Regions from separate parts of the Trichococcus sp. ES5 genome, predicted to be linked through region 3. Evidence: predicted binding sites of a transcription regulator. Region 3 holds the regulator's gene; each other region holds the start of a gene.
The links. Region 3 encodes Rex, which represses fermentation and respiration genes when NADH is low (regulators of the CRP and FNR family bind a similar motif). Its sites were predicted from a motif close to TTGTGAANTANTTCACAA; they were not measured.
Positions count from the first base shown of each region.

Region 1 (3,178 bases), on a different contig from region 3:
TGTCATCCCGGTATTTCAGACAGCCAAGGAGCTATCGCTCTTGTCGAGCAAATTGGAAGTCAGTACGCCGGCTGTCTACACGGAGGAAGGGGTTCCTGTCTCAGCTGACGGAACAGTTATCATTAAGGTCGGTTCCACAGTGGAAGAAATAGCCACAGCAGCCGAACAGTATTTAAGCAAGCCGACAGAGGATCTGGAGAATGAAGCCCGCGAGGTTTTGGAAGGCCATCTGCGCTCCATTCTGGGTTCCATGACGGTCGAAGAAATCTACAAGAACCGAGATAAGTTTTCGCAAGAAGTCCAGGCAGTCGCCAGTGTTGATTTGGCTAAGATGGGCTTGGTCATCGTCTCTTTCACCGTGAAGGAAGTGACGGATGAAAATGGTTATCTGGATGCTCTGGGACAACCGCGGATCGCCCAGGTCAAACGGGATGCGCATATCGCTCAGGCTGAAGCCGATAAGGAGACGCGCATCAAGCGTGCCCAAGCGGAGCAAGAATCGAAGGAAGCCGAAATTTTGAGAGAGACCCAGATTGCGGAATCGAATAAACAGAAGGAATTGAAGCTGGCGGCATTCCGTCAAGAGCAGGACGTAGCCAAAGCAAAAGCCGATAATGCTTATGCGCTGGAAAAAGCGCAGCTGGACATCTTGTTGAAAGAAAAAGAAATGAACGTTGACATAACGGAACGTGTGAAACAAATCGAACTGGAAGAGAAAGAAATCATCCGGAGAGAAAAACAATATGACGCAGAAGTGCGTAAGAAAGCTGATGCAGAGCGGTATGCCATCGAAACCAAAGCGGCTGCCGACAAACAAAAAGCAATCTGGGAATCCGAAGCAAGGGCCAAAGAGAAGGAACTGAACGGTTTGGCGGAATCTGCCAGCATCCTTGCGATCGGGGAAGCCGAAGCGAAAGCGAAGGAAGCTTTAGCGAACGCGTTGAAACAATACGGGGAAGCAGCCATCTTGACGATGCTGATCGAAAAATATCCGGATATCGTGCGTGCTGCTGCGGAACCGATCTCCAATATTGACAGAATCACGGTAATCGATGGCGGCAACGGCAGTCAAGGGGCTGCAAAAGTGGCCAACTATGCCAGTCAAGTCCTCACTGCTACCCAGGAAGGCCTCAAAGAAACGACCGGGATGGATGTGACTGCTTTGATCGAGTCTTTCATCGGAAATAAAAATATCGGCAGCAAACTGGGCGCGCTCAATGACACCTTGTCTGCAGACATTTCAGCTGATAAGGCGATCAGTCCAGCGGCAGCCGGCAAAGAACCGGAATCGGGAGTAGCAGTTTCTTAAAAGTAGGCATACAGCCAAGGCCTAACAGTCAGAATATTCACAAGAAAAGCTGAACGGGTTCGTTCAGCCCTGATTAAGGAAACACTGTGACCTAATCGGTCAAGTGTATCATGCCTCTAAGCGATTGAAATCGCAAGAGTCATGACAATTTAGGAAATCTGTCCACGCAACGTTCCCTACGGTCACCTTGTACTGGGGCTCTAAGGGATGAATCCCTAAGAGTCCCATGCAACTGAGCATCGAAGAGCGCAATAGGACAGATTTATCTAATTTCCGAAGGGCTAACCCGTGAAGCTGGACATCATTTTAGATGCATGAAACATTTTCCAAACTTGTGAAACACGTACGGTGATGCACTTCTGAGTTGAAAAAAATTTATAAATTCCTATATGTTAAAATCACAATCCTTCGGAAGCCCAAAAGCTCCGAAGGATTTTTTTTTTGACCAGAAAAAAACGGGGCGTAATTGTGGTAAAATCATTATATGATAATTAAATCACAATTGGAAAAGGGGCGCGCATATGGCTTATCGTGTTTTTCGGTCGCCTAGCCGGTATATTCAAGGAGTAGGCGCTATAGACATATTAGGGAAGGAAACGGCAGTCTACGGGAAAAGGGCATTCCTGCTTACGGACGATTTCGTTTGGGGCTTGCTCCAGGAAAAAGTGGAACGGGCGCTGGAGGGTTTTCCTTACCATTATGAAGCCTTCACTGGCGAAGCCTCGATTGATGAAATGGTCCGTTTGGCTGACGCGGTCGCCGATGTCACTGCGGATGTGGTCATCGGTCTCGGCGGCGGCAAAATCATCGATGTCGCGAAAGGCATCGCAGCGGCTTGTGATTTGCCGGTCGTGATTGTCCCGACCACCGTTTCCACGGATGCACCGACCAGCGCCATCTCTGTTCTCTATACCGAGGACGGGTTGTTCGATCATTACCGGTTCTATGCGAAGAACCCTGATTTGGTGCTCGTGGATACGCAGATCGTTATTCAAGCGCCGATTCGATTCTTCGCAAGCGGTATGGCGGATGCCTTGGCTACCTGTGCAGAAGCGCTGGCAACGAAAGCCTCGGGGGAGAATGCTTTGGCCGGCGGTTTGCCAACGATTGCCGGCACCGCTATTGCGGAAGCGTGCGAAGAAACCTTATTCCGTGAAGGACTCAGCGCATTCGCTGCTGTCCAAAAAGGCTTGGTGACGCCGGCTGTCGAGGCGATCGTCGAGGCGAACACGCTGCTGTCGGGACTGGGTTTTGAAAATGGTGGCTTGGCCGCCGCCCATGCCATCCACAACGGATTCACGGCCATCAAAGGCGAGGTCCATCGCTTGACGCATGGGGAAATAGTCGGCTTTTGCCTGTTGGTCCAACTCATACTTGAAGAGCGCCCACAAGAAGAATTCAAAAGGTACAGCCGTTTCCTGGCCGCAATCGGGATGCCGACGACTTTGGCCGAGATGCATCTGACCGGAGCCACGCGTGAAGAGCTCCTTGAAATCGGAAAGCTTGCAGTGGCGCCGAGCAACACCATGAAAAATCTAAACAAAAACATAACGGCTGAGCAAGTCGTCGCCGCCATTTTGGCAGTGGATACATTCATCGGAAAGGAAGAAAAAGAATGATCATTGGAGTGCCGAAGGAAATCAAAAATAACGAAAACCGCGTGGGAGTAGTGCCGGCAGGTGTGCAGATGCTGGTACAGAACGGCCACCAGGTAATGGTCCAATCCGGATGCGGTGTCGGATCGGGATTCGAAGACGGACAATACGAAAAAGCGGGAGCGAAAGTGTTGGCAGACGCAGGCCAAGTCTGGGCCGCGGAAATGGTCATCAAAGTGAAGGAACCGTTGGAATCGGAGTACAAATACTTCCG
Region 1 covers NZ_FJND01000010.1:49,926-53,103, reverse strand. The annotation lists gene TES5_RS09045 (flotillin family protein) at 1-1,309, shown strand, start outside; gene TES5_RS09040 (glycerol dehydrogenase) at 1,831-2,928, shown strand; gene ald (alanine dehydrogenase) at 2,925-3,178, shown strand, end outside.
Region 1: the regulator Rex is predicted to act here: its motif matches at 1,794-1,811, upstream of TES5_RS09040 (glycerol dehydrogenase).

Region 2 (3,178 bases), on a different contig from region 3:
GTGCAAGGGGGAATAAGGATGGTTACTTTATTAATGCTGAACTAATCCGGTATCCATTCATCCCGTTTGAATACGACATTGACAAATTTTCTCCGAAAAATTATAATCAAGTGATATCAATCTAATAGATAACCCTCTTTTTGCCACCGGGCAGAGAGTTCAAGGTGTTCAGAAACATTCCGTAGGTCTTTGAAGGAGTGTTTCCGGGACACCTTTTTTATTTTGGAAGGAGACAGCAGCATGGAAAAATCACTAGTGAAGGACTTTTCGAAGTATGTCAGTCTGAATATTTTGGGCATGATCGGCGTGTCGTTCTATATTTTGGCCGACACGTATTATATCGCAAAAGCTTTGGGGGCTACCGGGATCGCGGCGTTGAATTTTGCTATCCCGGTTTTCAGCATCATCCTCGGAATCGGTCTGATGATCGGCATCGGCGGAGCAGCCCGTTTCGGTATCCTGAAATCCCGGAACAAACACAAAGAAGCAGAGGCGGTCTTTGCAGGGGCGCTTAAGCTTGGCACTCTGGCAGGCTTGTTGTTCGCTGTGCTCGGATTGTTCGGTTCGAAGGCATTATCATCGATTTTGGGTGCCGATGCAGTCACATTGCCTTTGACACATGCCTATATGGCCACGATTATGGTGTTTGCACCATTTTTCATCCTGAACAATACGGTCCTGGCTTTCGTCCGGAACGACAACAATCCCAGACTGGCTATGCTTGCGATGATTGGCGGAAGTGTTTCGAATGTCATTTTGGATTACATATTCCTTTTCCCACTAAAAATGGGGATGTTTGGTGCCGCTTTTGCGACAAGCTTAGCCCCGATCATCAGTCTGGGCATCCTCTCGGTACATTTCGCAAAAAAGAAATCCCGGCCCGCTATTTTGAAGCACAAGTTGACGCGTCCGGCAATCAAGGACATTCTCAAACTGGGATCTTCCACTTTCATAATGGAAGTGTCCTCGGCAGTCGTGCTGACGACCTTCAACTTGTTGATTTTGGGGCTCGAGGGAAACAAAGGGGTTGCCGCCTATGGGATTGTCGCAAATATTGCCTTTGTGGCGGTCGCGATTTTTACCGGGCTGGGGCAGGGTGTACAACCGCTCATCAGCAAATATTATGGCCTGAAGGATCGCAAGACGGTCCGGCGCGTGAACCGCTATGCACTGTTGACGGCGGGTTTCATCGCTGCCTTGATTTACCTCGGGACCTTCTTCAACTCGGAAGCGCTGATCGGCCTGTTCAACAATGGAAATGATCCGGTGATTCTAAGGTTGGCTGACAGCGGAATGAAAATCTATTTTCTTGGATTTTTCTTTGTCGGAATCAATATCGTGACGGCGATGATCCTCAGCGCAACCGAAAAGGGACGGGCAGCTTTTGTCCTTTCGGTTCTGAGGGGACTTGCGGTTATCGTACCGATGGCAATCCTCTTGAGCAGCCTTTGGGGAATGACTGGGATCTGGTCGTCATTTGTGCTTTCCGAGCTGATCGTTGCCGGATTTGCACTTTATTTAACGACTGCCACCGAAAAGGGAACCATTGCGTATGGAAACCCTGACTGAATCTGTAAGACATTAAATGTGTAATTTTTCTCGTATAGTGTGAGCATACCAATAAAATAAGTGTAAAGAGCGTCAGAATTTTCCAGTTATATAACAATTGATACAGATTTGGATCTGATTATATAACAGGAATATCCTTATTTAACAGCTTTTTTAACTTTTTTTAAAAAAATTAAAATAACTGTTATAAAATCATTCATGATAGTGTATAATGTGAATATAAAAACAAACTACTAAGATGCGGAGGAATTAGTTTATGAATAATGCGTGGCGTGGTTTTAAAGGTTCTCAATGGCAAAACGGTATTGACGTCCAAGAATTCATCAAAGATAACTACACAGAATATGTTGGCGATGACAGTTTCCTGGAAGGACCTACAGAAGCGACAAATGAGTTATGGCAAGAGATCGTAGAACTTAAAAAACAAGAGATCGCTAATGGCGGGGTTTTGGATGCAGACACTTCTGTTGTCAGTACAATAACTTCTCATCCGGCTGGTTATATCAACAAAGATTTAGAAAAAATCGTTGGTCTACAGACAGAAAAACCATTGAAACGTGGCTTGAACGTTTATGGTGGTATCCGTATGGCAGAAACAGCATTAAAATCTTATGGTTACGAAATTGATCCTGAATTGGATGAGTTTTATACAGAACACCGTAAAACCCATAACCAAGGTGTCTTTGATGCTTACGACGATGACATTCGTATTGCGAGACGCAACAAGATCGTTACGGGCTTGCCGGATGCATACGGTCGCGGACGAATCATTCCTGACTTCAGACGTATCGCATTGTATGGTGTGGATTACTTGAAGAAACAAAAACTGAACGATTGGAACGCCTTGCAAGCAAAAACGTATACGGAAGAAGACATTCGTTTGCGTGAAGAAGTTTCAACGCAATATCGTGCATTAGGCAAATTGATTGAATTAGGCAAAATTTATGGCTTTGATATCAGTAGACCGGCAGAAAATGCACAAGAAGCAGTGCAATGGGTTTACCTAGGATTCTTGGCTATGGTTAAAGAAGACAATGGTGCTGCACAAGGTCTAGGCCGTATTGCAGAATTCCTGGATATTTATATCGAGCGTGATCTCCAAGAAGGCACTTTGACTGAAAAAGAAGCGCAAGAATTGATCGACCACTTGGTAATGAAAGTTCGTATCGTTCGTCAACTAAGAACACCAGAATACGAAGCTTTGTTTGCAGGAGACCCAACTTGGGCAACCTTGACATTTGCAGGTATGCTTGATGACAACAATTCATTGGTAACAAAAAATACATTCAGATTCTTGCAAACACTCTATAATATGGGTAACGCACCAGAACCTAACATGACTTTGATGTGGAATGAGAAGCTTCCTAAAGGATTCAAGGATTTCTGTGCAAAAGTAAGTATCGATACAAGTGCCATCCAATATGAGAATGACGACGTTATGCGTCACTATTATGGAAGTAATGACGTTTCGATCGCTTGTTGCGTAAGCCCGACAGCAGGAGATACGGGTAGTTCTATCCAATTCTTCGGTGCCAGAGCTTCCCTTCCTAAAATCCTGACGTATGCCGTTACTGGTGGTTACGATGAGAAAAACAGAAGTAAAGTTATC
Region 2 covers NZ_FJND01000026.1:6,729-9,906, forward strand. The annotation lists gene TES5_RS13435 (MATE family efflux transporter) at 241-1,569, shown strand; gene pflB (formate C-acetyltransferase) at 1,826-3,178, shown strand, end outside.
Region 2: the regulator Rex is predicted to act here: its motif matches at 1,781-1,798, upstream of pflB (formate C-acetyltransferase).

Region 3 (3,178 bases):
CAAGGCAAGCCTGGTTTTCTGGCCGCCTGACAATTGGGAAATCGGACGATCGTAATCTCCTTCGTAGAACTGGAATCCGTGAAGCACCGAACGGATCTCGGATTCATAGCCGTACGCGTTCTTTTCGTGCAAAGTATGCTGGAGCTGGTCATAGCGTTCCAGAGCTTTTTGGTAGGCTTCTTCATCCTCGAGCAAGTCCGGATCCCCCAAAGCGACGGCGGCTTGTTCAGCTTCCTTACTTAATTGGATGAGCGGGGCAAAAATGGTCAACATTTCCTGCCAAATCGTGTTGGATGAATCGACCGCGCTATGCTGATCCAGGTAGCCGATCGTTACGTCCTTGCTCTTTGAAACAGAGCCGGCATCCGTTGCTTCGATGCCTGCCAAAATCTTCAGCAAGGTCGATTTGCCGGCTCCGTTTCGGCCGACGAGTGCAATACGCGAATGGTCTTGAACAGTAATTTGAATATTGTCGAATAAGACGCTAGCCCCAAAAAGGCGCGCCAAATTTTGTCCTTGCAGTAAAATCATATGTAGTGTCCTCTTTCTAAGCAAATGCTGGCATTTATCCCTTCCATTTTATCACAGCATGCAATGATTCGATAGGGACAAGCAAAGTTATTGCTATATTCACGTATTTGTACATGTGAAAAAATGTTGGCGACTCCGCTTACATTTGTTACAGTATTTCACATGTTGTTCAAAAAAGGCTTCACAATCAAGTCCGATTTCGAACAAATTAGTAGATTTTTCACAATCAGGTGATATAATAGGCAGTATGAAATGAAAGCTTAAGTATGTGAACATACTTTTTAAAGTTTGTCGGAATCGCACAAACACTATGGGTTACGAAATGAAAGAGGAAAGAAGAGGAGAAAAAATGTCGACGAATGATATTCCAAAAGCTACGGCAAGGAGGTTGCCGATTTACCACCGCTATTTGCGCTTTTTGCATAATGCTGGTAAAAAACGTGTTTCATCCACTGAGCTCAGTGAAGCAGTAAAAGTGGATAGTGCTACTATCCGTAGGGATTTTTCATATTTTGGCGCACTGGGTAAAAGAGGATACGGCTATGATGTCGAGTATTTGTTGGATTTCTTCAGCAAAACCTTGAATCAGGACCGTTTGACGAACGTTGCTTTGATCGGTGTGGGTAATTTGGGTCATGCCTTGTTGAACTACAACTTCCACGTAAGCAACAATGTGCGCATCAGTGCAGCATTTGATGTCAATGAAGGCATTGTTGGTAAAATCCTCAGTGGTGTACCGGTGTACCCCATGACGGATATGGTGGAGCAGTTGCGTATCCAACAGATTGATGTAGCCATTCTGACCGTTCCCCAAGAAGTTGCGCAGGATGCAACGAACCGTTTGACCGAAGCGGGCGTTCGCGGCATCATGAACTTTACCCCGATCCGTCTTTCCGTTCCGGAAAATGTCCGCGTTCAGAATGTGGATTTGACGAATGAATTGCAGACGTTGATTTATTTCTTGGACAATGATATCGGCTGAGCAAAGTCGGCAGTTGATGATAAGAAAACGCAAAAAGAAGGATGAGGCCGCCTCATCCTTCTTTTTTTCCTAGTTTTTATCGATGCTGTCTTTGATTTTCAAGTAGGCGTTGAACATGCGAACGCCTTTTACGACATCACTTGTTGCGAACAGCACGCTGATGATGGCCATGAATCCCCACCCCGCAGTATTCACTGCGTCGACTGCCAGCGAAATGAAGAGGATTGCAAAAACAAAACGGATGATTACTTGAATTAATAGATTTTTTAAAGTCATGTTATTCCTTTCTTTTTCCTAAATAGCGGACTTCACGTGCCTTACGAAATGAGTTGGGAGAGAATCGGCAAAGCGGATACGGCATTCATCAACGCATGCGCAATCATCGGAGTGGCTATGTTTCTTGTTCTGTAATAAAGGAAAGAAAACCATAGTCCCAAAGAGCCATAAACCAAATAGTGCCCATCATTATGCGCAATCGCAAAAAGCAAAGCACTGATAGTGGCTGCGCCGACGATCCCGATTGCATCAACCAGATGTGTGACAATCGCTTTACGGAATACAAATTCCTCCATCACAGGTGCAAAGATGATAATGTTAAAAATAAAGAATGGATAGCGGTTTGTCAAGTCCAGCAATACTTCCGTATTTTCGGAAATCACGGGCATCTTGAACAAAAGATACTCCACGTTCATCGCGACGATCTGAATCAGGATAGCTCCCAAGAAGCCAAATATTCCGATCGCGAGCGTTTTTCCGATTGGGGCGGCTGGTTGCTCTGTAAGGCTGTTTTGTGGTGTCCATTTTTTTCTGCTATTCCATGCTACCATAAGGACAGTCCCTAGGAAAGCGAAGAATAGCGAGAGATTCATAGCCGCTGCGATACGATCCGCTTCCGGAATGAAAAAAAGTATAACGACCGGCAGAAGCTGAGAAGCGAGATAGATGAGAATGATCTGTATGGCTAACGTTGACCTGGAACGTATTTTTTTATTCATATAATAGTACCTTTCTGAGAGAACTGACGTCTTACGCTTGATAAACAGTATAGCATAATAGCGTAAAAAAATAGAATCAGAAAAAATCGGCTTCCCTCTTGCAAATTAATTGGAGATTGATTAATATAGAAATGTAACTTAGCACTCTGAGTTGATGAGTGCTAAAATGAACTTATTTTTGGAGGGATCATCTTGTTAAAACCATTAGGAAACCGTGTTATTGTAGAAGTTGCCAAAGAAGAGGAAAAATCTGTAGGCGGCATCGTTTTACCGTCGTCCGCTAAAGAAAAATCCCAAACCGGTACCGTTATTGCTGTAGGAGCAGGCCGCGTGACGGATAACGGCGTAACCATCGAAATGACCGTAAAGGCGGGGGATACTGTCCTTTTCGAAAAGTATGCAGGCACAGAAGTCAAATATGCAGGCACAGAATACTTAGTGATCAAAGAAAGCGACATCGTAGCAATCCTGGACTAAAAATAAAATTCATGAGGTGAATCGATAAATGGCTAAAGACATTAAATTTTCAGAAGACGCAAGAGCAGCAATGCTTCGTGGTGTGGATATCTTAGCAGATACCGTAAAAGTGACATTAGGACCTAAAGGCCGCAACGTTGTTTTAGAAAAAGCGTACGGTTCTCCATTGATCACGAATGACGGAGTGACAATC
Region 3 covers NZ_FJND01000005.1:110,428-113,605, reverse strand. The annotation lists gene TES5_RS06255 (ABC-F family ATP-binding cassette domain-containing protein) at 1-531, opposite strand, end outside; gene TES5_RS06250 (redox-sensing transcriptional repressor Rex) at 881-1,513, shown strand; gene TES5_RS06245 (DUF4305 domain-containing protein) at 1,583-1,789, opposite strand; gene TES5_RS06240 (CPBP family intramembrane glutamic endopeptidase) at 1,831-2,508, opposite strand; gene groES (co-chaperone GroES) at 2,701-2,985, shown strand; gene groL (chaperonin GroEL) at 3,014-3,178, shown strand, end outside.

Region 4 (3,178 bases), on a different contig from region 3:
TGACAAATACTTAAGGGCAGAACAAAAGGAGTTCAGTATGAAAATTCATTCGATGTGGGACCAGTATCCGCTGTTGCAGGCGGAATTGGTCGCCACCAATGAGCTGTTGGAAAAAAATATAACGCTCAAAAATCAAGCGGTCAGGGAAGCGATCCTGTCGCGGCTGCTCTCGGGCGGGAAAATGCTGCGGCCGGCCTATTGCCTGTTGTTTTCCTACTATTCCCCGGAACGGGATGCGGAACGGGCGCAAGCGATCGCGGCCGCGGTGGAATTGCTGCATACCGCGACGCTGATGCATGATGACGTGATCGATGAGGCCGGCACCCGCCGCGGCCAGGAGACGATGAACCGGGCATTCGGTAACCAGATTGCCGTCTATTCGGGGGATTACCTGTTCACGGTCTGCTTCCGCTTGCTGTCCGATTATGCCGGAGACGCGGCTGTGCTGAAGATCGACACGAACGGGATGGAAAGTATCCTGATCGGCGAGCTTAATCAAATGGATATGCGCTACAATCCGGACATGCGCATGCGCGATTATTTGCGCCAAATCCAAGGAAAAACGGCCCAATTGTTCGCGTTGAGCTGCTATGCCGGTGCCTATGGATCGGATGAGGACGAAAAGTTAGCGCAGCTGGCCTATCGGGTTGGCCACGACATCGGCATGGCCTTCCAGGTCATGGATGATGTCTTGGACTACACGCAGGACGAAAAGACATTGGGCAAGCCGGCTCTGAGTGACTTCCGCAACGGCATCTACACGGCGCCTGTGCTGTACGCGATGCAGGCCGACCGCAAAGCTTTCGCTGCTTATATCGCCAAAGGGGCGGATGTGACTGCTGAGGAGCTCGCGGAGATCCATGGTTTGGTGGAACGCTACGGCGGCAATCGCGCTGCACAGGCCTTGGCCAAGAAGTACACGACGAAAGCGCTGAAACTGATCAAAAAGTTGCCGGATCATCCCGTAAAGGAAACGCTAACGAAATTAACTGAGCAATTGCTTTATCGCAATATGTAGCAAAGCCTCTACTACGCGGTATGTGGATTGATAGCATCTCATTTTAAGACAAAACATTAGAAAATACTGGTTTTTTGTTAAATATATAGATTTTATTTGGCTAAAGATGTAACAAATGGTATGATAAGTAAGTGGATAGATATAGGGAGCTTGTGATTGGCATCACATATCTAACCGCTACCATAAAAAAGAACAGGGTGGGATAGATTATGAAACTAAAGAAAACGTTATCTACGGCAACTCTTTTGTTGGCATCAACTTTCGTATTAGCAGCTTGCGGCGGTGCTGACACAGAAACTGAATCTTCAGAAGCAGCTTCATCAGAAGTTGTGGTTGAGTCTTCTTCAGAAGCTTCTTCAGAAGCGGCAGCTGAATTACAGGACGGCACGTACACATTGGTTGAAAAGAACTTCGACACACGTGGCTGGAAAACTGAATTCTCGATCACTGTAGTGGACGGAAAAATCACGGAATCGGCATACGAGAACGTGAACGAGGCCGGCGCGAAGAAATCCGAAGATGCAGACTACCAAGCTAGAATGGTAGAAAAAGCTGGCGTGGGTCCTGCTGATTACTTCCCTGCATTGAACAGCCAATTGGTTGAAAAACAAGATCCGGAAGCAGTAGAAGTCGTTACTGGTGCAACAGGTTCTAGTGATACTTTTAAAAAGTACGCTCCAATGTTGGTTGAAGCAGCTGAAGCTGGCGACACAACTACAATCGAAATCGATAACGTAGTCGAAGAAGAATAAGCTGGATTTCCGCCTTTTTAGGTGGATTCGGCAAGAAAAAAGATTATCATAGACAGGTAGGGACAGCGTTCTTGTTCCTGCCTGTCTTTTTAAATGTAGATACGGGGTGAGCGGATGAAAAAATATATCAATAAGGCCAGTCTGGCTGGCGCATTGTCGCTGGCGCTCCTTTTTGGGGGCTGCGCCAACGGGGACGTGCAGGAAGAAACGGCGATACGGAAAGAACCTTACGAGAAAACGGAATTTCTGATGGGCACCTATGTGACGGTGCGCGTTTATGATGAAGGCAAAGAGGCGGTGCTGGAAGAAGCTTTCGCTCATGTCGAGGAACTGGCCGATAAGATTACGGTGAATGAACCTGGATCTGAGATCGATGCGATCAACGCTGTTGCCGGGACGGAAGCGGTTGAACTATCTGAGGATATCTACCCGTTGGTGCGGAGTGCTTGGGATTACAGCAAGGCGTCCGATGGTAATTTCGACCTGTCGATTGGGCCAATCACGGAACTGTGGCACATCGGCTTCGAGGATGCTAGGAAGCCGGAGCAGAGTGAGATCGATGCGGCGCTGGCGTTGGTCGATTACGAACGCGTCGTGCTGGATGATGCAGCGCGGACGGTTCAGTTGGCTGATGCGGCGATGCGCTTGGACTTGGGTGCCATCGCAAAAGGATATATCACCGACGAAGTGAAGGATTTGTTGGCGGAGAATGGTGTTACGACGGCCATCATCGATCTTGGCGGCAACGTTTATGTCATGGGCGGTTCGCCTTTGCGTGAAGGGGAGTCTTGGAATGTAGGCATCCAGGATCCGATGGCTGCGCGTGGGGAAACGATCGGCAAGACGAAACAAAAAAACCGTTCGATCGTGACTTCAGGCATTTACGAACGCTATATCGAAGTGGAGGGTGTCAGCTATCACCATCTGATGGATCCGGAAACGGGCTATCCGTTCGATAACGATATCGCCGGTGTTTCTATTTTGTCCGATAAGTCGATCGATGGTGATGCCTTGTCGACGCTTGTCTTTGGCCTCGGGAGGGAAGCTGGTCTGGCCTATGTCAACGAACGGGATGATATCGAAGCCGTTTTTGTGACTAAGGACAAGAAAGTCTACGTTTCGGATGGATTGATTGATAATTTTGAACTGACGAACGACGATTATGTTTGGGAAAATGAATAGGGGTGAAAGAGATGACTGTACCTGTATTTTTGGAATTTGTGGAAATCAAGACTAAGTTAGCCAGTTTGTTTCCGTTTGTGCTGGGTACCTTGTTTACGCTTTATCATTTCGGCAGCATCAATGCGCTGAACACTATTTTATTCTTTATAGCGATGGTCGTATTTGATATGGCGACGACGGCCATCAATAACACGATGGATTATGTAAAGGCGAAGAACCTGGTCTA
Region 4 covers NZ_FJND01000024.1:17,487-20,664, reverse strand. The annotation lists gene TES5_RS13265 (NusG domain II-containing protein) at 1-3, shown strand, start outside; gene TES5_RS13260 (polyprenyl synthetase family protein) at 38-1,018, shown strand; gene TES5_RS13255 (FMN-binding protein) at 1,228-1,770, shown strand; gene TES5_RS13250 (FAD:protein FMN transferase) at 1,897-2,952, shown strand; gene menA (1,4-dihydroxy-2-naphthoate polyprenyltransferase) at 2,964-3,178, shown strand, end outside.
Region 4: the regulator Rex is predicted to act here: its motif matches at 1,169-1,186, upstream of TES5_RS13255 (FMN-binding protein).